4 regions of the Promicromonospora sp. NPDC050262 genome follow, and region 1 is predicted to be linked to each of the others. Evidence: riboswitches for the same ligand, from Rfam matches in the RefSeq annotation. Region 1 holds a riboswitch; each other region holds the start of a gene.
The links. Region 1 has a riboswitch for thiamine pyrophosphate ahead of AB0I29_RS19095 (TenA family protein). Riboswitches for the same ligand answer to the same signal wherever they lie in the genome.
Positions count from the first base shown of each region.

Region 1 (4,664 bases):
GTGCGATCGCGGCGGCGGCCACGACGTCGCTGCCCGAGCAGCTCGGCGGCACCCGCAACTGGGACTACCGGTACTGCTGGCTGCGCGACGCCGGTCTCACGCTGCAGGCCCTGATCGGCACGGGCTTCATCGACGAGGCGCGCGAGTGGCGGGCGTGGCTCCTGCGGGCCGTGGCCGGCGACCCGGCGGACCTGCAGATCATGTACGGGCTCGACGGGCGGCGCCGGCTGCCGGAGTACACGCTCGACTGGCTGCCCGGCTTCGAGGGGTCCGCGCCGGTGCGGATCGGCAACGACGCGGCCGGTCAGCTCCAGATCGACGTGTGGGGCGAGACGCTGGACGCCCTGCACCACGCGCGCGAGGCGGGGCTGGAGCAGGACCAGGACGTGTGGCGGCTGCAGCGGGCCCTGCTGGAGCACCTCGAGGAGCACTGGGACGACCTCGACAACGGGCTCTGGGAGGTGCGCGGTCCGCGCCGCGCGTTCGTGCACTCGCGCGTCATGGCCTGGGCGGGCTTCGACCGGGCCGTCCGCGCCGTCGAGAAGTACGGCCTGGTCGACGAACCCGTCGAGCGCTGGCGCGCCGTGCGCGACCGGATCCACGACGACGTGTGCACCCACGGGTTCGACGCCGAGCGGAACACGTTCACGCAGTTCTACGGCTCGGACGGGCTCGACGCCGCGCTGCTGCTGATCGGCCAGGTCGGCTTCCTGCCCTGGGACGACCCCCGCGTCGTCGGCACCGTGGACGCCGTGCAGCGCGAGCTCGGCCAGGACGGGCTGCTGCGGCGCTACCACAACGAGGCCGACGACCAGGTGGACGGCCTGCCCGGCGCCGAGGCGACGTTCCTGGTGTGCAACTTCTGGCTGGTCGACGCGCTGCACGGCATCGGCCGGGTCGACGAGTCGGTCGCCCTGTTCGAACGGCTGCTCGCCGTGCGCAACGACCTGGGCCTGCTCAGCGAGGAGTACGACCCGGCCACCGGCCGGCACCTCGGCAACACACCCCAGGCGTTCAGCCACCTGGGTCTGGTCAACAGCGCGCTGCGGCTGGGTCAGCCTCGCGAGTCGCGCCAGGCGACCCAGTCCGTGACGGTCGACAGGTCGTAGTCCGGGCCGGTCACCCCGACGGTGAACAGCGTGGCCCCGGCCGCCACGAGGGCCTCGCCCTCCTGAGCGGGCGAGCCCTGCGCCTGCACCGAGCGCTCGACCAGTGCGGCGGTGTCCCGCCCGACGGCGGCACCGTGCTCGTCGAGGATCGCGGACTTGCTCGTCAGGGTCGGCACATCGCCGAACGCGTGCCAGATGTCGGCGTGCTCGGCCACGATCCGCAGCGTCTTGCGCACCCCGCCGCCGCCGATCAGGATCGGGATCTCGCGCGAGGGCGCCGGGTTGCCGGCCGCCAGCCGGGCCTTGATACGCGGCATCGCGTCGGCCAGGCTCGCGATGCGCGAACCCGCCGTGCCGAACTCGTAGCCGAACTGGTCGTAGTCCTTCTCGAACCAGCCGGCGCCCAGGCCCAGGATCAGCCGCCCGCCCGAGATGTGGTCGACCGTGCGCGCCATGTCCGCCAGCAGGTCGGGGTTGCGGTAGCCGATGCCGGTCACGAGCGCGCCGATCTCCACGCGCTCGGTCTGCTCCGCCCACGCGCCGAGCATGGTCCAGCACTCGAAGTGCTTGCCGTCGGGGTTGCCCCGCAGCGGGAAGAAGTGGTCCCAGTTGAAGATGATGTCGACGCCGGCGTCCTCGGCGCGGAGCACCGCGTCACGCAGGGCGGAGTAGTCGGCGTGCTGGGGCTGGAGCTGGACACCGATGCGGATCGGGCGGTCTGTCATGGCGGCAGCCTACGACCGGTCCGATCCGGCAGCCTACGGCCCGCCCGATCCGGTAGCCTCTGCCGCACGTGACACGGGGTGCCCTGCCAGGGCTGAGACCACACCCGTCGAACCTGATCCAGATCATGCTGGCGAAGGGATGTCCATCGTGACTACTTCTGTTGTCCCCGTTTCCACCGAGACCCCGGCCGGCGTCGCCGAGCCGGCCCGCCCCGCCGCCGTCCGCCCCTTCACCGAGGAGGCCTGGGAACGCATCGCGGGCTGGCGCGACGCCGTCGAGCACATGCCGTTCGTCCGGGCGCTCGGGGACGGCTCGCTGCCCGCCGAGTCCTTCGCGTTCTACCTCGCCCAGGACGCTGCCTACCTGCGCGAGTACTCGCGCATCCTGGCGCGGGCCGCGCAGGTGGCGCCCGACCCGGCCGCGCAGGGCTTCCTCGCGCGGTCGTCCGTGACGGCCCTGGAGGTCGAGACGGCGCTGCACCGCGACTGGCTGGGCGCCCACGCCGGGCTGGCGGCCAGCGAGGTCGCCGCGATCGTGCCGTCCCCCGTGACCGCGGCGTACACGGGCCACCTGCACGCCGCGGCGTCGGGCAGCTACGCCGAGACGGTCGCCGCGCTCCTGCCGTGCTTCTGGCTCTACGCGCATGTCGGGAGCGTGCTCGTGGACCTGGCCGGACGCCGCCCCGGCGGCCTGGCGGGGCACCGGTACGGGGCCTGGATCGGCACCTACGGCGACGAGGCCTTCCAGGAGTCGACCCGGCAGGCCCGCCGTCTGGCCGACGACGCGGCCCGCTGGGTCTCCCCGGACGAGCGCGAGCGCATGCTGCGGGCGTTCGAGATCTCGTCGGTGCACGAGTACCTCTTCTTCGAGCAGGGCCTGACCGCCCCGACCTGGCCGACGCCGCCCGTCCGCGCCTGAGGCGTGTCGGTCGGGCGCGAGATCGTGTCCCGAGGTCGAGACTAGGGGGTGACGCCGGCCGCCGGCGTCACCCCTCCAGGACAGGAGCACCGATGCCGAGCTACAGCACCTCCGCCGAGATCGACGCCTCGCCCGAGGCCGTCTGGGCGGTCTTGTCCGACGTCGAGCACATGCCCGACTGGACGTCGTCCATGACGTCGGTCGAGATCATCGACGGGCCCAACCCGCCGGACGTCGGCACGCAGGTGCGGATCGAGCAGCCCAGGCTGCCGCTCGCGATCTGGCTGATGGACGAGTGGGACCCGCCGCGCCACTTCGCGTGGATCAGCGAGGCGCCGGGCCTGACCACGCAGGCGGAGCACCTGGTCGAGCCCCTGCCCGACGGCCGCTCCCGCGTGACGCTCGCGATCACGCAGACCGGCTCCCTGGCCTGGCTGTTCGGCAACCTGGTGCGGGGCCGCACGCGGCGGTACGTCGACACCGAGCTGGCCGGGCTCGAGGCCCGGGTCACCCAGCGGGGCTGACGCCGTCCCGGGTGGCCACCGCGAACACCCGGCGGAACGCCAGCGGCGTGCCGTGCTCGAGCTCGGGGTAGGCCTCCCGGAGCGCCGCGCCGAACTCCTCCTCGAACCTGGCGCGCAGGGCCGGGTCCTTCGCCTCCAGCGCCTGGAGCGTGGGCTGCGCGCCGGTCGCCGAGATCCAGCGCAGCACCGGGTCCGGTCCGTGCAGGACGTGCGTGTAGGTGGTCTCCCACGCGTCGACGGTCCAGCCCGGCCGGGCCAGGAGCTCCAGGTACTCGGCCGGGTCGGCGGTAGCCCGTCGCTCGACGGGCCCGACGACGTCGGCGTACGGCGCGCGGGCGGCGACCTCACGCAGGAGCCGGTGGCTGGGCGCGTCGTGGTTGCCCGGCACCTGGAACGCGAAGGTCTGCGTGGCGCGGTCGGCCAGCGTGGTGAGGAGCTCGCGGTGCCCCGGGACCCACTGGAGCGCCGCGTTGCTGATGACGAGGTCGGCGGTGTGCTCGTCCGTGCTGAGGTCGGCCAGCACGTACTCGGTGCCCGGGTCGGCGGCGCGGGCCCGGTCGATCATGGCGGGGGAGGCGTCCACCCCGGTGACGTGCGCCTCGGGCCAGCGTGCGCGGAGCACGGAGGTGAGATGGCCCGGACCGCACCCGAGGTCGACGATCGTGGCGGGCGTGCCCGGCACCCGGGCGACCAGCTCCGTGAACGGGCGGGACCGCTCGTCCGTGTACTGCAGGTAGGCACCGGGGTTCCAGTCGGCCATCACAACTCCTCGCCGTCGAGTATCTTGATGTCAAGATACATCACGACGGGCCGGGCCGCGGCGTCCGCGCTACGCGACCTCGATGTAGTCCAGCTCCGTGAACGCCGTCCCCTTGCCCAGCCGGACGGTGTTCCAGCCGGCCTGCAGCGTGATGTCCTTGCTGGACTGCTGCCAGTTGTCCCAGCCGGTGATCGGGTAGCTGATGGACCCGGCGGACACCCCGTTGACCGTGACCGTGTGCGACGCCGTCACGGCCGAGCCGTTGGCGTAACCCACGTGCAGCGTGTAGCTGCCGGACGTCGGCACGTAGACCGAGCCGACGTCGACCCAGCTGTCGGCGTGGTCGATGTAGGCGGCGACCTTGCCGTCGGACGCGCCGGCCGCGTTCTCGCGGACCGTGCAGTTGTTCAGGGTGCCGCGCTCGGCCTCGTAGCGCACCCGGCTGCCGCGCACCACCGGGTTCGAGTTCGCCCAGCCGAGGTCGGCGACGTACATGCCGCGGCCGCCCGCGTCCCGGTGGCCGTGGAAGATCAGCTTGTCGCCCCCGGCGTCCCGCAGCACGTCGGCGCCGCCTGGTCCGGACACCGCGCCGTCGAGCGAGTCGGTGGTCATGAGGAACCGGAACGC
Region 1 is NZ_JBFAKX010000013.1:35,702-40,365, reverse strand. It holds gene AB0I29_RS19105 (glycoside hydrolase family 15 protein) at 1-1,109, shown strand, start outside; gene AB0I29_RS19100 (LLM class F420-dependent oxidoreductase) at 1,055-1,834, opposite strand; TPP riboswitch at 1,899-1,991, shown strand; gene AB0I29_RS19095 (TenA family protein) at 1,983-2,753, shown strand; gene AB0I29_RS19090 (SRPBCC family protein) at 2,846-3,277, shown strand; gene AB0I29_RS19085 (methyltransferase domain-containing protein) at 3,261-4,037, opposite strand; gene AB0I29_RS19080 (family 43 glycosylhydrolase) at 4,107-4,664, opposite strand, start outside.

Region 2 (4,664 bases), on a different contig from region 1:
CCGTCTCCGACCGCTGTGCCCGCGGCGAGGCCGAGGACCGTTCCGGTCCCGCGGCGGCGCGGATCCTGCGTGAGGCGGGGTTCACCGACCTGGTCACCCATCTGGTACCCGACGGCGTCGAGCCGGTCCGTGACGTGCTGCGGACCGCGCTCGACGCCGGCGCTCGTCTGGTGGTGACCACCGGGGGCACGGGGATCACGCCTCGCGACCTCACGCCCGAGGGCACGCGCGAGGTGCTGGACTACGAGGTACCGGGCGTCGCCGAGGCCGTGCGGCAGCGGGGCACCGGCGCGGGCATCCCCACCGCGGCGCTCTCGCGAGGGCTGGTGGGCGTGGCCCGGTCCGCGACCGGGACGCGGGCGCTCGTGGTGAACCTGCCCGGGTCGTCCGGGGGCGTGCGGGACGGCCTCGACGTGGTGCTCGGCCTCTGGCCGCACGTCCGCTCCCAGCTCGACGGCGGCGACCACCCGGCTCCCGTGCCGGGGTAGCACCGCCGGGTTCGTGCCGTCAGGCGCCAGCGGCCCGCCGGCCGGGCGTCAGCCGCCCGCGAAGGGCGGGAGCACGTCGACCGTGACGCCGTCCGGGACGGTCGCCTCGTCCGCCGTGGCGCGGGCGCCCGCGACCAGCAGCGCACACTTCGGCAGCACGTCACCGAGGGCCGGGTGGGCGGCGGCGAGGGCACCGCGGAGGGCGGCGACCGACGTCGGGCCGTCGAGCTGTTCGGTGGTGCGCCCCGCGGCCTCCCGGGCGCCGGCGAAGTAGCGGACCGTGATCACTCGGCACGCACCCAGTCGCCCGACTTGCCGCCCGTCTTGCGCTCCAGCCGCACGTCCGCGAGCGAGACCGACTTGTCCAGGCCCTTCACCATGTCGATCACGGCCAGGCCGGCGACCGCGACGGCGGTGAGCGCCTCCATCTCGACGCCGGTGCGGTCGGCCGTGCGGACGGTCGCGGTGACGACGACGCCGTCGTCGGTCACCTCCAGGTCCACCGCCGCGCCGTGCACGCCGATCACGTGGGCCAGCGGCAGCAGGTCCGGCGTCTTCTTGGCCGCGGCGATGCCCGCGACGCGGGCCACGGCCAGCACGTCGCCCTTGGGCACGGCGCCGTCGCGCAGGGCCTGGACGACGGCGGGGGCGCAGCGGACGAGGCCCGAGGCCGTCGCCGAGCGGACGGTCGGCTGCTTGGCGGTGACGTCGACCATGCGGGCCTGGCCGCGGTCATCGAGGTGCGTGAAGCTCACGGCACCAGGGTGTCATGCCCTCACACGGCGCTGCGCCGTGCGGCGATCCGCACCGCGGCGCGGTGCGCGCCCTTCGCGGCGAGCCGCTTGGCGAACACCGCGGTCCCGGCGGCGACGGCCGCGAACACGGTCGCCTGCACCATGTCGAGCTCGGGGTCGTCCGGCTTGTTCGGCGCGTCGTTGCCCGTCACGCCCTTCCAGATCATGCTGACGGCCTTCTGCGCGACCCAGCCGGCCGCGAGCGTCAGGGCGAGAGTGCCGACCTTCTCGGCGAGTGTCTGTTCCGTCTCAATCTTGGCCACCTCCACACCGTAGCCCTCGCGGGCCGACTAGGCTGCATGGAAACGACAGGGGAGCGCCCCGATGGCGCTGAGAGTGCGGAGAGCCGCAGACCCTTGAACCTGATCCGGGTAACACCGGCGGAGGAAGTCGGAGGAACGATGTCGCGTCTTTCCGGTGCCCACGGGGGCACCATCCCTACCGTCGCGGTCGCGCTGTCGGCGGCACTGCTGCTCGCCGGCTGCTCCGGCGGCTCCGGCTCCGGCGACGACGCGTCCGGCGCGGGCGACCCGGGGACCGTGACGCTGGTGACCCACGACTCCTGGGCGCTCGACGAGAAGCTGATCGACCAGTTCGAGCAGGAGTCCGGCACGACGGTCGAGGTCAGCGCCGCGGGCGACGCCGGCACACTGGTGAACCAGCTCGTGCTGACCAAGGACGCCCCGCTCGGGGACGCCGTGTTCGGCATCGACAACACGTTCGCCTCCCGCGCGCTGGAGGCGGGCGTGGTCGAGGAGTACACGCCCGCCGACCTCCCGGAGGGGGCCGAGCAGCTCGGCGGGGCGCTCACGCCCGTCGACCAGGGCGACGTCTGCGTGAACGCCGACGAGGCCTGGTTCGAGGAGTCGGGCCTCGACGTGCCGACGACGCTGGAGGACCTGGCCGACCCGCAGTACAAGGACCTGCTCGTGGTGACCAACCCGGCGACGTCGTCCCCGGGCCTCGCGTTCCTGCTGGCGACGATCGGGGCGTTCGGCGAGGACGGGTTCGAGGACTACTGGGCCTCGCTGGTGGACAACGGCGTCAAGGTCGCCGACTCGTGGGAGGACGCCTACTACGTCGACTTCTCCGGGGCGGGCGAGGGCGGCGAGCGGCCGCTCGCGCTGTCCTACGCGACGTCGCCGGCGTTCACGGTGAGCGAGGACGGCTCGGAGTCGACCACCAGTGCGCTGCTGGAGACGTGCTTTCGGCAGGTCGAGTACGCGGGCGTGCTCGCGGGGTCGGACAACCCGGAGGGCGCCCGGGCGGTGGTGGACTTCCTGCTCACGCACGACGTCCAGGCCGCCCTGCCGGAGTCGATGTACATGTACCCGGCTGACGCCGCCGTGGAGCTGCCCGCCGACTGGCAGAAGTTCGCGCCCCAGGCCGACGCCCCGTTCGAGGTGGACCCGGCCGACGTGAGCGAGCACCGCGACGAGTGGATCGAACGGTGGACCGAGACAGTCGTGGGCTGAGCCGGAGGCGCGGAGCCGCAGGCTCAGCCCACCACGGGTGGAGCCGGAGCCCGAGCCTGACCGGGAGCAGGGGGCACGGCCTCCGGCCCGCGCCCCTGCTCTGGGGGGCAGCGGTCGCCGTCCCCCTCGGCTTCCTCGCGGTCTTCTTCGCGTGGCCGGTGGCGGCGCTCGTGGTCCGCGGGTTCGTGCCCGACGGCGCGCTCGACCTCACCGGGTTCGTCGAGGTGCTCACCCGCCCGCGCACGTGGCGGCTCGTGGGGCTCACGCTCACCCAGGCCGTGCTCGGCACGGCGTTCTCGGTGCTGCTCGGCCTGCCGCTCGCCTACCTCCTGTACCGACGGTCGTTCGCCGGGCGCAGCCTGGCGCGCGGGCTGGTGACCGTGCCGTTCGTGCTGCCCGCCGTGGTGGTCGGCGTGGCGTTCCGCGCACTGTTCGCGCCGAGCGGCGCGCTCGGGTTCCTCGGGCTGGAGGAGTCGCTCGCCGGGATCGTCGTCGCGCTCGTCTTCTTCAACGTGTCCGTGGTGGTGCGCACCGTGGGCGGGCTCTGGGAGCGCCTCGATCCCCGGGCCGAGGAGGCAGCGGCCTCGCTCGGCGCCGGTCCGGCCCGCGTGTTCCGGACGGTCACGCTGCCGTCGCTCGCGCCCGCGATCACGTCGGCCGCGTCGGTCGTGTTCCTGTTCTGCGCCACGGCGTTCGGGGTGGTGCTGGTGCTCGGCGGCGTGCGGTACGGCACCATCGAGACCGAGATCTGGACCCGCACCACCCAGTTCCTCGACCTGCGGTCCGCCTCCGTGCTGTCGATCCTGCAGCTCGTCGTCATCACCGCGGCCCTGGCCGTGTCCGCGCGCGCCCGCCGGCGGCGCGAGGCCGCGCTGCACCTCGTCTCCGCGCGGCGCTCGGCACGTCCGCTGTCCTGGCGCTCGCCCGCCGACGTGGGCGCGGCCCTCGCGGGCACCGCGATCGTCGCCGGGCTCGTCGCGCTGCCGCTCGCCGGGCTGGTCGTCCGCTCGTTCCGGGAGCCGGACGGGTCCTGGGGCCCGGGCAACTACCTGGCGCTCGGCACCACCGGCGAGCGGAACGCGCTCGTCGTGACCGTGTGGGAGGCCACCGCGACCTCGCTGCGGATCGCGCTGACCGCCACCCTGATCGCCCTGGTCGTGGGCGGTCTCGTGGCGCTCGTCGTGTCCCGGCGGCCCCGATCCGTGGGCGCGCGCCGCGCCATCGGCACGCTCGACGGGCTGTTCATGCTGCCGCTGGGCGTGTCCGCGGTGACCGTCGGCTTCGGGTTCCTGATCACCATGGACCAGCCCGTGCTCGGCCTGGACCTGCGCACCTCCGGGCTGCTCGTACCCGTGGCCCAGGCCGTCGTCGCCGTACCGCTCGTCGTGCGCACCGTGCTGCCGGTGCTCCGGGCGATCGACCCCAGCCTGCGGGAGGTCGCCGCCGTGCTGGGCTCCGGCCCGGGGCGCGTGCTGCGTACCGTGGACCTGCCGATCGCCCTGCGGTCGGTCGGACTGGCCACCGGGTTCGCGTTCGCGGTGTCGCTCGGCGAGTTCGGCGCCACGTCGTTCCTCGCGCGGCCCGACGGCGCCACCCTCCCGGTCGTGATCTACCGCCTCATCGGGCGGCCCGGGGCGGAGAACTACGGGATGGCGCTCGCGGCGTCCGTGGTGCTCGCCGCGCTGACCGCGACCGTGATGATGGTGGCGGAGCGACTGCGCGACGACCGCGCGGGAGGAGAGTTCTGATGGCGGGGCTGGAGATCCGGGACGTCTCGGTCCGGTACGGGACCGGCGCGGCCGGCGTGACGGCGGTGGACGGCGTCTCGCTGACCGTGGCGCCAGGCGAGGTGCTGGCGCTGCTCGGGCCGAGCGGGTGCGGCAAGTCCTCCCTGCTGCGCGCCGTGG
Region 2 is NZ_JBFAKX010000006.1:3,328-7,991, forward strand. It holds gene AB0I29_RS11005 (MogA/MoaB family molybdenum cofactor biosynthesis protein) at 1-488, shown strand, start outside; gene AB0I29_RS11010 (MoaD/ThiS family protein) at 537-776, opposite strand; gene moaC (cyclic pyranopterin monophosphate synthase MoaC) at 773-1,243, opposite strand; gene AB0I29_RS11020 (DUF4235 domain-containing protein) at 1,264-1,545, opposite strand; TPP riboswitch at 1,583-1,688, shown strand; gene AB0I29_RS11025 (thiamine ABC transporter substrate-binding protein) at 1,684-2,757, shown strand; gene AB0I29_RS11030 (iron ABC transporter permease) at 2,814-4,505, shown strand; gene AB0I29_RS11035 (ABC transporter ATP-binding protein) at 4,505-4,664, shown strand, end outside.
Region 2: linked by a shared signal. The riboswitch ahead of AB0I29_RS11025 (thiamine ABC transporter substrate-binding protein) and the one ahead of AB0I29_RS19095 (TenA family protein) in region 1 are both predicted to bind thiamine pyrophosphate.

Region 3 (4,664 bases), on a different contig from region 1:
GCCGGGTGAGCCCGAAGCGCGCCAGGGCCCGCTCGACCCGGGGCGCGGCGTCCGACGGCAGGCCGTGCGCCACCTCCTGGCGCACGGTCGTGGCGGTGAGCTGGTGCTCCGGGTTCTGGAACACGAGCCCGGCCCGGGGGCCGTGCACGCTGCCGGCGGCGGGCCGGTCGAGGCCCGCGAGGCAGGTCAGCAGCGTGGACTTGCCGCTGCCGTTGGCCCCGACCAGCGCCGTCGTGGTCCCGGGGTGGAGCTCCAGGTCGACTCCGCGCAGCACCTCGCGGCGCCGGGCCCGGGGACCGCGCACCACGGACAGGCCGCGGGCGCGCAGGGTCGGGCCGTCGTGCGGGGCAGGGCGGGACGCGACGTCGGACGCAGGCCGGGCACCCGGCGCGACGGCGGCCCCGCCGAGCTCCCGCAGCAGCCGGGCCGCCAGCGACTCGCCCGCGAGGTGCGCTTCTACCCAGCCATCGCGCCCGGAATCAGGCTGTTCTCGGGCGTGATCGCTGGGTAGAAGCGCACCTCGCGGGCGCCCCAGGAGCGCCTCCAGCTCCAGGTCGAGCGGGAGCCAGCAGCCCTCGCCGACCAGGTCCCGGAGCATCGGCACGGTGAGGTCGCCGACGGCGACGTCGTGCCGGACGCGCCCGTCGGCGCCGAGCACGATCCAGCGCTCCGGGAGGGCCTCCGCCCCGGCGTCGCCCGCCAGCTCGTCGAGCCGGTGCTCCACGAGCACCCAGGCGGCGCCGGTCGTGCGCCGGACGACGTCGAGCGCGCGCCGCACGGCGTCGATCCCGGCGGCGTCGAGCATGGAGGTCGGCTCGTCGAGCAGCAGCAGGGTCGGCGAGGGCGCGATCGCCGCGGCGAGCGCCACGCGCTGCAGCTCCCCGCCCGACAGCTCCGCCGTGGCCCGCCCGGCCAGGGCCGCCGCCCCGGCCCGTTCGAGCGCCGTGCGCACGAGCGGGCCGATCGCGGCAGGGTCGACGGCGAGGTTCTCCAGCGGGAACGCGACCTCGTCGAGCACGTCGGGGAGGCAGACGCCGGACTCCGGGTCCTGGGCCACGACGCCCACGACGTCGGCGAGCGCCGCGATCCCGGTACCGGCCACGGACCTGCCGGCGACGCTCACCGCGCCGTCCACCTGCGCGTGGACGGCGTGCGGGACCGCGCCGTGCAGCAGCCGGAGCAGCGTCGACTTGCCGGACCCCGACGGGCCGAGCACGAGCACGCTCTGCCCTGCGTCGATGCGCAGGTCGACCGGTCCCACCCCGTCGCCGGTGCCATACACCGCCTCCAGGCCGGTGGCCTCGACGACGACGGCGTCAGCGCTCACGGCGCACCACGGGCCCGCGGAGCGCGGCGTCCGCCCGGCCGATGGCGAACTCGTCGAGCACGCCGGTGCCGTACAGGCGGTCGACGATCACCTTGGCGAGCAGGCCGCCCAGCACGAGACCGGAGACGAGCTGCATCCCCAGGCGCAGCGCCAGGATGTCCTGTCCGTACCAGCCGAACCGGAACGCGGACCACACGAAGACCAGGCCCGCGCCCAGCAGGCCCGACGCCGCGTACACCCCCCATCCGAACCGGCGGTAGCGGGTCAGCGCGAACGGGAGCTCGCTGCCGGCGCCCTGGATCGCCGCGGCCACCAGCAGGAGCGGCCCGACCGGGGAACCCAGGAACACCACCTCGACGACGGACGCGATCACCTCGGCGATGATGCCCACGAACGGCTTGCGGATGATCGCGACCGCGATCGGCGCCACCAGGAGCCAGCCGCCCAGCAGCACGTGCTGGGCCAGGTCGCCGGCCGGTCCCATCGCCACGGCGAGCCCGTTCCACGCCTGCACGAGCGCCCAGTACAGGAATCCGAACACCACGCCGAGCATCACCATGAGCACGATGTCACGCAGCGGCAGCCGCGCCCGGCGGCGCGTCGTCGGCTCACTCATCGGTGCCGGCCGCGGTGTGGCTCGGGCTGTTCACCGAGAGGGTGAGGTGGCTGGTGACGTGCTGCACCGTGCGTCCCGCGAGGACCCAGCCGGCGAAGGCACTGGCGAGCACCCGTCCGGCGTCGCCCTCCAGGCGGGTGACGAAGTGCTGCGAGCCGCGGAACGTCCCGTTGTCCTTGGCCAGCTCGATCGCGGCGTAGATGTCGCGCATGTGGTCCGGCGTCACGTCCGCGCGGACGTCGTCGGCCAGCGGGTACAGCGCCCACTCGGCCGAGACGAACCGGCCGGTGTCGCGCCCCTGGGGCACCTCGGTGACCCGCGGGCCGGCACCGCCGGGCAGCTCGCACACCACCTCGCCCGGGCAGCCCCGGGACAGGTGCACGGTGATCGTCGCGTGCCTGCCCGACGCCGCGATCCCGGCCGTCAGGTCGGTCACGTACCGCAGCAGGTCGGCCTCGGCGCCGCCCACGTAGGTGCTCACGTCGCCGGTCTCGACGACCAGCCCTGTGGTGTCGGCCTGCCGCAGCGCGCCCAGGATCACGTCGACGTAGTCGTCCGACATCACCGCGGCGGTGATCCGCGCGCCGACGCCGAAGCGCATCGGGTCGCCGCGCAGCTCTGCGGTCTCGTCGGTCACGGTGGCGTGGTCCGCCATGAGGTCCTCCCCTGTCCGTCGGATGTCCGTCGGGCACAGGAGGACGGGACCGGTACGGCCACGTCCTGAGGTCGCTTCCTGCGCCGGCATGATCCGGATCAGGTTCAACGGTCGGAGTTCGATTACTCCCTCTCAGCCCGGCATACCGGACTCCCGTGCTCGGCGCTCACCGTAACAGCACCCGTCACACCACCTGGACATTCCGGCTGAGCACCTGGACGCTTCGGCTGTTTTGCCCGTTTATCACCCCTGTTCGTGCTAGGTTCCCGGACGCCTGGTTGAGCTCGCTCGATGACGAACGGAGCACCCGCCATGACCTTCGAATCAAGTCGCCGTGACTTCCTGCGCCTGACGGGCGCCGCCGGCGCGGGCCTCGCGCTCGGCGGGGTCCCCTTCGCCGCGCACGCCACGCCCGTGCGCCCGGAGTCCGACCCGGCAGTGCCTCCGTCGGCGGCCACGACGCTGTGGTACCCGGAGCCGGCCGCCGAGGACCGGATCATCGAGGAGGGCCTGCCGATCGGCAACGGCCGGCTCGGGGGCCTGGTCACCGGCGGCCCCGGCGACGACGCGCTCTACCTGACCGACGGCTCGTTCTGGACCGGCGGACGCAACGACGTCCTGCTGGACGACGGGCAGCTGCCGTACGGTCGTGACGACTTCGGCAGCTTCGGGCTCCTCGCGAAGGTGCGCGTCGCGGTCCCCGCGCACAGCGGTAACGCGGTCGGCGACTACCGGCGCGAGCTCGACCTCGCCAACGGGGTCGTGTCCGCCACCTATCGCCACGGCGGCCGGCGCTTCCGTCGTGAGGCCTACGCCAGCCATCCCGACGACGTCGTGGTGATCCGGCTGACCGGCGGACCCCTGACCGGCACCATCGCGCTGGACGGTACCCACGGGGAGACGACGTCCGCCGACGGGCGGCACCTGTCCTTCGCGGGGGCGCTCGGCAACGGGCTGCGCCACGCGGCGGCGGTGACTGCCGTGAGCACCACCGGACGGGTGGCTGCCGACGGCGGCGTGCTGTCGTTCGAGGACTGCACGGACCTGCTGATCGTGGTGTGCGCGGGCACCGACTACGTGCCGGACGCCGCCCGCGACTTCCGCGACCCGTCGGCCGACCCGCTCGCGCTGGCCGTCGAGAAGGTCACCGCCGGCGCCCGCGTGGCCGGGCACCGGCTGCGGGCCACGCACGTCGCCGACTACCGGCGTCTGTACGGGCGCATGTCGATCGACCTGGGCGACTCCACCACGGCCCAGCGGGAGCTGGACTCGTGGTCCCGGCTGACCGCCCGGCACGCCGACCCCGACGTACCCGACCCGGAGCTCGAGGCCGCGTACGTGCAGTACGGGCGCTACCTGACCATCACCGGCTCGCGCGACCGGCTGCCCATGAACCTGCAGGGCGTGTGGGTCCACAACAACACACCGGACTGGTACGCGGACTACCACACCGACATCAACATCCAGATGAACTACTGGCTCGCCGATCCCGCCGGGCTCGGCGAGTGCGCGGTCCCTCTCGCCGACTACTGCGTCGCACAGCTCCCGGTCTGGACCGACGTGACCGGCCGGCTCTACAACGACCCGCGCAACCGGTTCCGGAACTCCAGCGGCGAGATCGCGGGCTGGGCCATCGCCTTCTCCACGAACATCTACGGCGGCAGCGGCTGGGCGTGGCACCCGGCCGGCAACGCCTGGCTGTGCAGCACGCTGTGGCGCCACTACGAGTACAGCCAGGACCAGGCCTACCTCGAGAAGATCTACCCGGTGCTGCGGGGTGCGGCCGAGTTCTGGCGGGCACGGCTGGTCACCGTCACCGTGACGGACCCGAGCGGCGCCCCGCGCGAGGTGCTCGTCGACGACACGGCCTGGTCGCCCGAGCACGGCCCCGACGCTCGCGGCACCACCTACGGCCAGGAGCTGGCCTGGGACCTGTTCCAGCAGGTGCAGGTCGCAGCGCGCCGCCTGGGGCGGGACGCCGCCCTCGCCGCCGAGCTCGCGGACCTCCAGGCCCGGCTCCACCTGCCCGAGGTCAGCCCGGAGACAGGCTGGCTCCAGGAGTGGAT
Region 3 is NZ_JBFAKX010000002.1:279,936-284,599, reverse strand. It holds gene AB0I29_RS04695 (ABC transporter ATP-binding protein) at 1-1,327, opposite strand, end outside; gene AB0I29_RS04690 (ECF transporter S component) at 1,317-1,943, opposite strand; gene AB0I29_RS04685 (YkoF family thiamine/hydroxymethylpyrimidine-binding protein) at 1,936-2,598, opposite strand; TPP riboswitch at 2,657-2,765, opposite strand; gene AB0I29_RS04680 (glycoside hydrolase family 95 protein) at 2,911-4,664, shown strand, end outside.
Region 3: linked by a shared signal. The riboswitch ahead of AB0I29_RS04685 (YkoF family thiamine/hydroxymethylpyrimidine-binding protein) and the one ahead of AB0I29_RS19095 (TenA family protein) in region 1 are both predicted to bind thiamine pyrophosphate.

Region 4 (4,664 bases), on a different contig from region 1:
GATCGCCGCCGTCGCACTCCACGAGCTTGCTGATCAGGGCCTTCTCGAGGTCGGACTCGTAGGACCCGTACCGCTTGCCCTCCAGGTCCTTGGGCCGCGTGATCCCGTCGTCCGCGAGGCTGATCAGCGACGACGTGTTGTGCTCGATCACGGTCGCGACGGAGACGACGTCGGCACCCGCCGCCCGCGCGGGGACCAGACCCTCCGCCACGGAGTAGGCGAAGTCGGCCTGGCCCGCCGCGACGAGCTGCAGACCCGACGTCTCGCCGGGCTCGACGATCTCGACGTCGAGCCCCTCCTCCTCGAACCAGCCCTCGGCCCGGGCCAGGTACAGGCCGGAGTGGTTGGTGTTGGGCGTCCAGTCGAGCACGACGGTGACCTCGCGCAGGCCGCCGTCGGACGCCGCGTCGGCGGTGCCCGCGGCGGCGCCGCAGCCCGCGAGCGCCAGCGGCGCGATCGCGGCGAGGGCCAGGGCGGGGGTACGGGACAGGTTCATGATTTTCCTCTCTGCCACGGCGTCGCGACGCGCGTGAGCGCGGCGACGAGGGCGAAGAACAGGCCGGACAGGAGAGCGATCAGGACGACGCCCACGAAGATCTGGTCCACGGCGTACGCCTTGCGGGACCGCTGCACGAACACGCCGAGGCCGGACTGCCCGGCGAGGTACTCGGCGACCACGGCCGCGCCCACCGCGTAGGTCGCGGCGACCCGCAGGCCCGCGAGCGCACCGGGGACCGACGCCGGCAGGCGGACCAGCAGGAACTGGTCCAGGCGGGTACCGCCCAGGCCGGCGACCATGTCGGAGTGCTCGGCGTCGACGGCTCGCATCGCCCCCACCGCCGAGACCAGGACGGGGAAGAAGACGGTGAGCGACACCAGGATCACCTTGGGCAGCAGGCCAAAGCCCGCCCAGAGGATCATCAGCGGCGCGAGCACGACGACCGGCACCGTCTGCGTGAGCACGACGAGCGGGTACACCGCGTCGCCGGTCACGCGGGAGGCCGTGACCACGATGCCGAGCAGCAGGCCGGCGACCGCGCCGAGCGCGAGCCCGGCGGCGGCCTCGGTGAGCGTGGTCGCGACGTGCGGGCCGAGCAACGGCGCCACCTCGACGGCGGTGCGCGCCACCTGGGACGGCGCGGGCAGCACGAACTCGGGCACGCCCGCGAGCCGCACCCAGGCCTCCCACACCGTGAGCAGCGCCGCGACGGTCAGCAGCGGAGCGAGGACGCGCCCGGCCCGCCGTCCGACCGGGTGCGGCTCGCGTCCTGCCGGGCGCCGCCATGCCGGACGCTGCCCCACCACCGGGTCCGGCCCGGACCGCCGCCGCGCGACGGCGCGGGTGCTCACGCCCGGAACTTGGTGACGAGGTCCGCGATGGTGGGGCCGGCGTCGTCGGCGCCCTGGCCGACCTTGATGTTGGACTGGACGCCGTCCGCACCGGCGGCGAGCGTCGCCTCGTGGACGGCGCGCAGCAGCGCCCACACCTCGTCGGGGCTGCCCTGGACGAACGTGCCCATGGCGCCCACCTCGTAGGTGAGCCCGGACGCCTCGATGACGGCGATGGCGGCGTCCACGTGCGCGTACTTCGCGTCGGGCGTGCCGCTGGGGCGGGGAGAGACCTGGATCTCGGCGAGCATGTGCGACCTCCGTGCACGGGCATGCCGGAGGTCGCCGGTTCCCGACAGGGGGCGCGCGACCACGCCCCCGCGCAGGGGACGGCCTCGACCGAACGCCCGTGCCGTCAGGCACGTCCTTCCGCTGGCATTACCCAGTTCAAGTGATCGGGTCGACGGCGTCGGGCGTGCTGCCCAGGCCTTCCTCTCAGCCCGGCTACCCCGAGCTCCCCGCGTTGGCGGGGCCACGGTACCGCTGGTCGCGGGAGGTGCGGAAGCCTGCTCACCTTCGAGGCCCGAGTTTCTTCGCTTTCAGGCTGCTGAAAGCGAAGAAACTCGGGCCTCGAAGGTGACCGGGAGGGAGGGTCAGGTCACTCCCCCGGGTACTTGAGGCCGATCTGCTCGCGGATCGTGTCCAGGGTGGCCATGATCGCCACCGTCTCCTCGCGCGGGAGCAGCGGGCTGTCCAGCTCGCCGGCCGCCACCAGACGCTCGGCCTCGGCGGCCTGGAAGTGCATGCCGCGGCCCGTCACCTCGGCGCGGAAGGTCTCGGTCTCGGTGCCCGAGGCGTCGTAGACGTGCACGGTCGACGGGTTGTACCAGGTCGCGTCGATCTCGATGCGGCCCTCGGTACCCAGGATCGAGGCCCGGTTGGGCCCGCGGGTGTCCGACGCCGAGACGGTCGTGGCGACCCGGGCGCCGTCGTACCCGAAGATCGTGGCAACGGTGGCGTCCGCACCCGTCTCCTTGAACGTCGCGTGCGACTGCACCGTGAGCGGCTCGCCGAACAGGTCCCAGGCGAACGAGACCGGGTAGATGCCCAGGTCCAGCAGGGAGCCGCCGCCCAGGGCGAGGTCGTTGATGCGGTGGGCCGGGTCGTCGGGCAGGTCCTGGGTGTGGTCCACCAGCAGGGTGCGCACCTCGCCGAGCGCGCCCGACGCGATGATCTCGCGCACGCGCGCCATGTGCGGCAGGAACCGGGTCCACATGGCCTCCAGGACCACGAGCCCCTTCGACTCCGCCAGGTCCACGACCTCGCGCGCCTCGGCGGCGTTGAGCGTGAACGGCTTCTCGACCAGCACGTGCTTGCCGGCCTCCAGCACGAGCTTGGCGGCCTCCGCGTGCATGGGGTGCGGCGTGGCCACGTAGACGATGTCGACCTCGGGGTCGTTCACGAGGTTCTCGTAGGAGCCGTGCGCCGTCGGGATGCCGAACCGGTCGGCGAACTCGCGGGCCTTCTCCAGGGATCGTGACCCCACCGCCTGCACGGTGAAGCCGTTGTCGTTCAGGTCTGATGTGAAGCTCGCGGCGATCCCGCCGGCCGCCAGGATGCCCCATCGCAGGTGTGTCATGCGTTCGAGCGTAGTGCCCGCAGAACGTGTCAGACGCTCAGGTCCCCCGAGGGACCTGAGCGTCTGACACGTCAGTGGCGGGCGGGGGTCAGTTGACCTGGATGGTCATGTGACCGTTCCTGCTGTCCTCCGTGAGCACCTTGATGGTGGTGCCGGTGCCGCCGACCTTGACCGACTGGCCGGGGTTGGCCGGGTCGTAGTAGGCGAGCGGGTTGGTGTCGTCGAACTTGGACACGGCCTTCTGCTTGCCCAGCCGCAGCGTGGTCAGCGACGTGGCCGACACCTCACGGTGCAGCGACAGCGCGTCCGTCTTCTGCAGGCCGAACGTGGCGTCGAAGGACTGGATGCGGTTGCGGGCGATCGTGCCGTCCGACCACTTCAGCGCCTTGGCACGGGCGTCGACCGGCAGGGCCTGGCCGCCACCCGGGTGCTGCGACACGTTGTTGTCGCCGTACAGGCTGTTCACGTACCAGACCAGCAGGCCGTCCTGGTACGGGTAGTGCTCCACCTTGTTGCTGTTGGTGAAGTTCCAGCCGAAGTTGTACGGGCCCGTCTTCAGCGTGGCGTCGTACCCGCCGTACACGCGGTTCTCGGCCACGTAGTAGTGCTGGTAGGTGACCTCGTACGTGCCGTCGGCGCCCACCGTGGTGAAGCCGTCGGCCGACCAGTCGGCCGCGTCCGTGAAGTCCTCGGTCAGCGCGTCGCCCACGGCGACGTCGTCGACCAGGATGCCGGTCTCGTTGGTGCCGCCGTCGCTGGAGTAGCGGAACCGGACCTGCGCCGTCTGGCCGGCGTAGTCCGCCAGGTCAGCGGTCAGGTCCACCCAGGCGCCGTCCGAGCTGCCGGTGATGCCGGAGCCGGGGTTGGTGCCGTTCGGGTCCTCGTCCGTCGACAGGTTGTTCGGCAGGGCGGTCCAGGTGGAGCCGCCGTCCGTCGAGACCTCGGCGAACGCGTAGTCGAAGTCCACCTCGATGTCGTACTGGACCTTGGCGGTCAGCGAGGCACCGGCCGGCACGGTGAACGACGGCGACGCGATCGTGTTGTTCAGGTCGTTGCCGGTACCGGAGTAGACGAACTCGCCGTCGAACGGCGCGATGCCGAGGTCGACCTGCTCGACGCCGTCCGGCAGGTTCACGATCGCCGCCTGGGCGCGCGTGGTGGCGTGGAACGACGGGCCGAGCTTGATGCGCTCGGTCTCGCCCGGCTCCACCGTCTCGTAGTCGAGCCAGCCCAGGAACAGCTTCTCGGTGGCACCCATGTGGTTCGGCGTGGTGCCGATGGTGCCGTCGCCGTGGCCCATCCACGAGCCGGAGCTCATGAGGTTCCAGTAGCCGGTGCCGTTCTCGCCACCGGCGGTGTCGTAGTAGTCCGGCAGGCCGAGGTCGTGGCCGAACTCGTGCGCGAACACGCCGAGGCCGCCGTTCTCCGGCTCCGTGGTGTAGTCGCGGATCCAGAGGTCGGAGTCACCGATCTTGATGCCGCCGACCTTCGGGTAGCCGGCCGGGCCGTCCGTGCCGAGACCGCCCTGGTTGACCGACCAGCGGTGCGACCAGATGGCTGACTCGGGCGCGCCGGCCTCCTCGCCCTCCCCGGCGTGGATCGCCTGGAAGTGGTCGATGTAGCCGTCGGGCTCGGCCGTGATGCCGTCGCCGTCCAGGTCGTAGCGGTCCCAGACGTCGAACGACTGGAGGTACGC
Region 4 is NZ_JBFAKX010000010.1:221,518-226,181, reverse strand. It holds gene AB0I29_RS16950 (ABC transporter substrate-binding protein) at 1-496, opposite strand, end outside; gene AB0I29_RS16945 (ABC transporter permease) at 493-1,350, opposite strand; gene AB0I29_RS16940 (thiamine-binding protein) at 1,347-1,640, opposite strand; TPP riboswitch at 1,751-1,853, opposite strand; gene AB0I29_RS16935 (Gfo/Idh/MocA family oxidoreductase) at 1,988-2,968, opposite strand; gene AB0I29_RS16930 (immune inhibitor A domain-containing protein) at 3,057-4,664, opposite strand, start outside.
Region 4: linked by a shared signal. The riboswitch ahead of AB0I29_RS16940 (thiamine-binding protein) and the one ahead of AB0I29_RS19095 (TenA family protein) in region 1 are both predicted to bind thiamine pyrophosphate.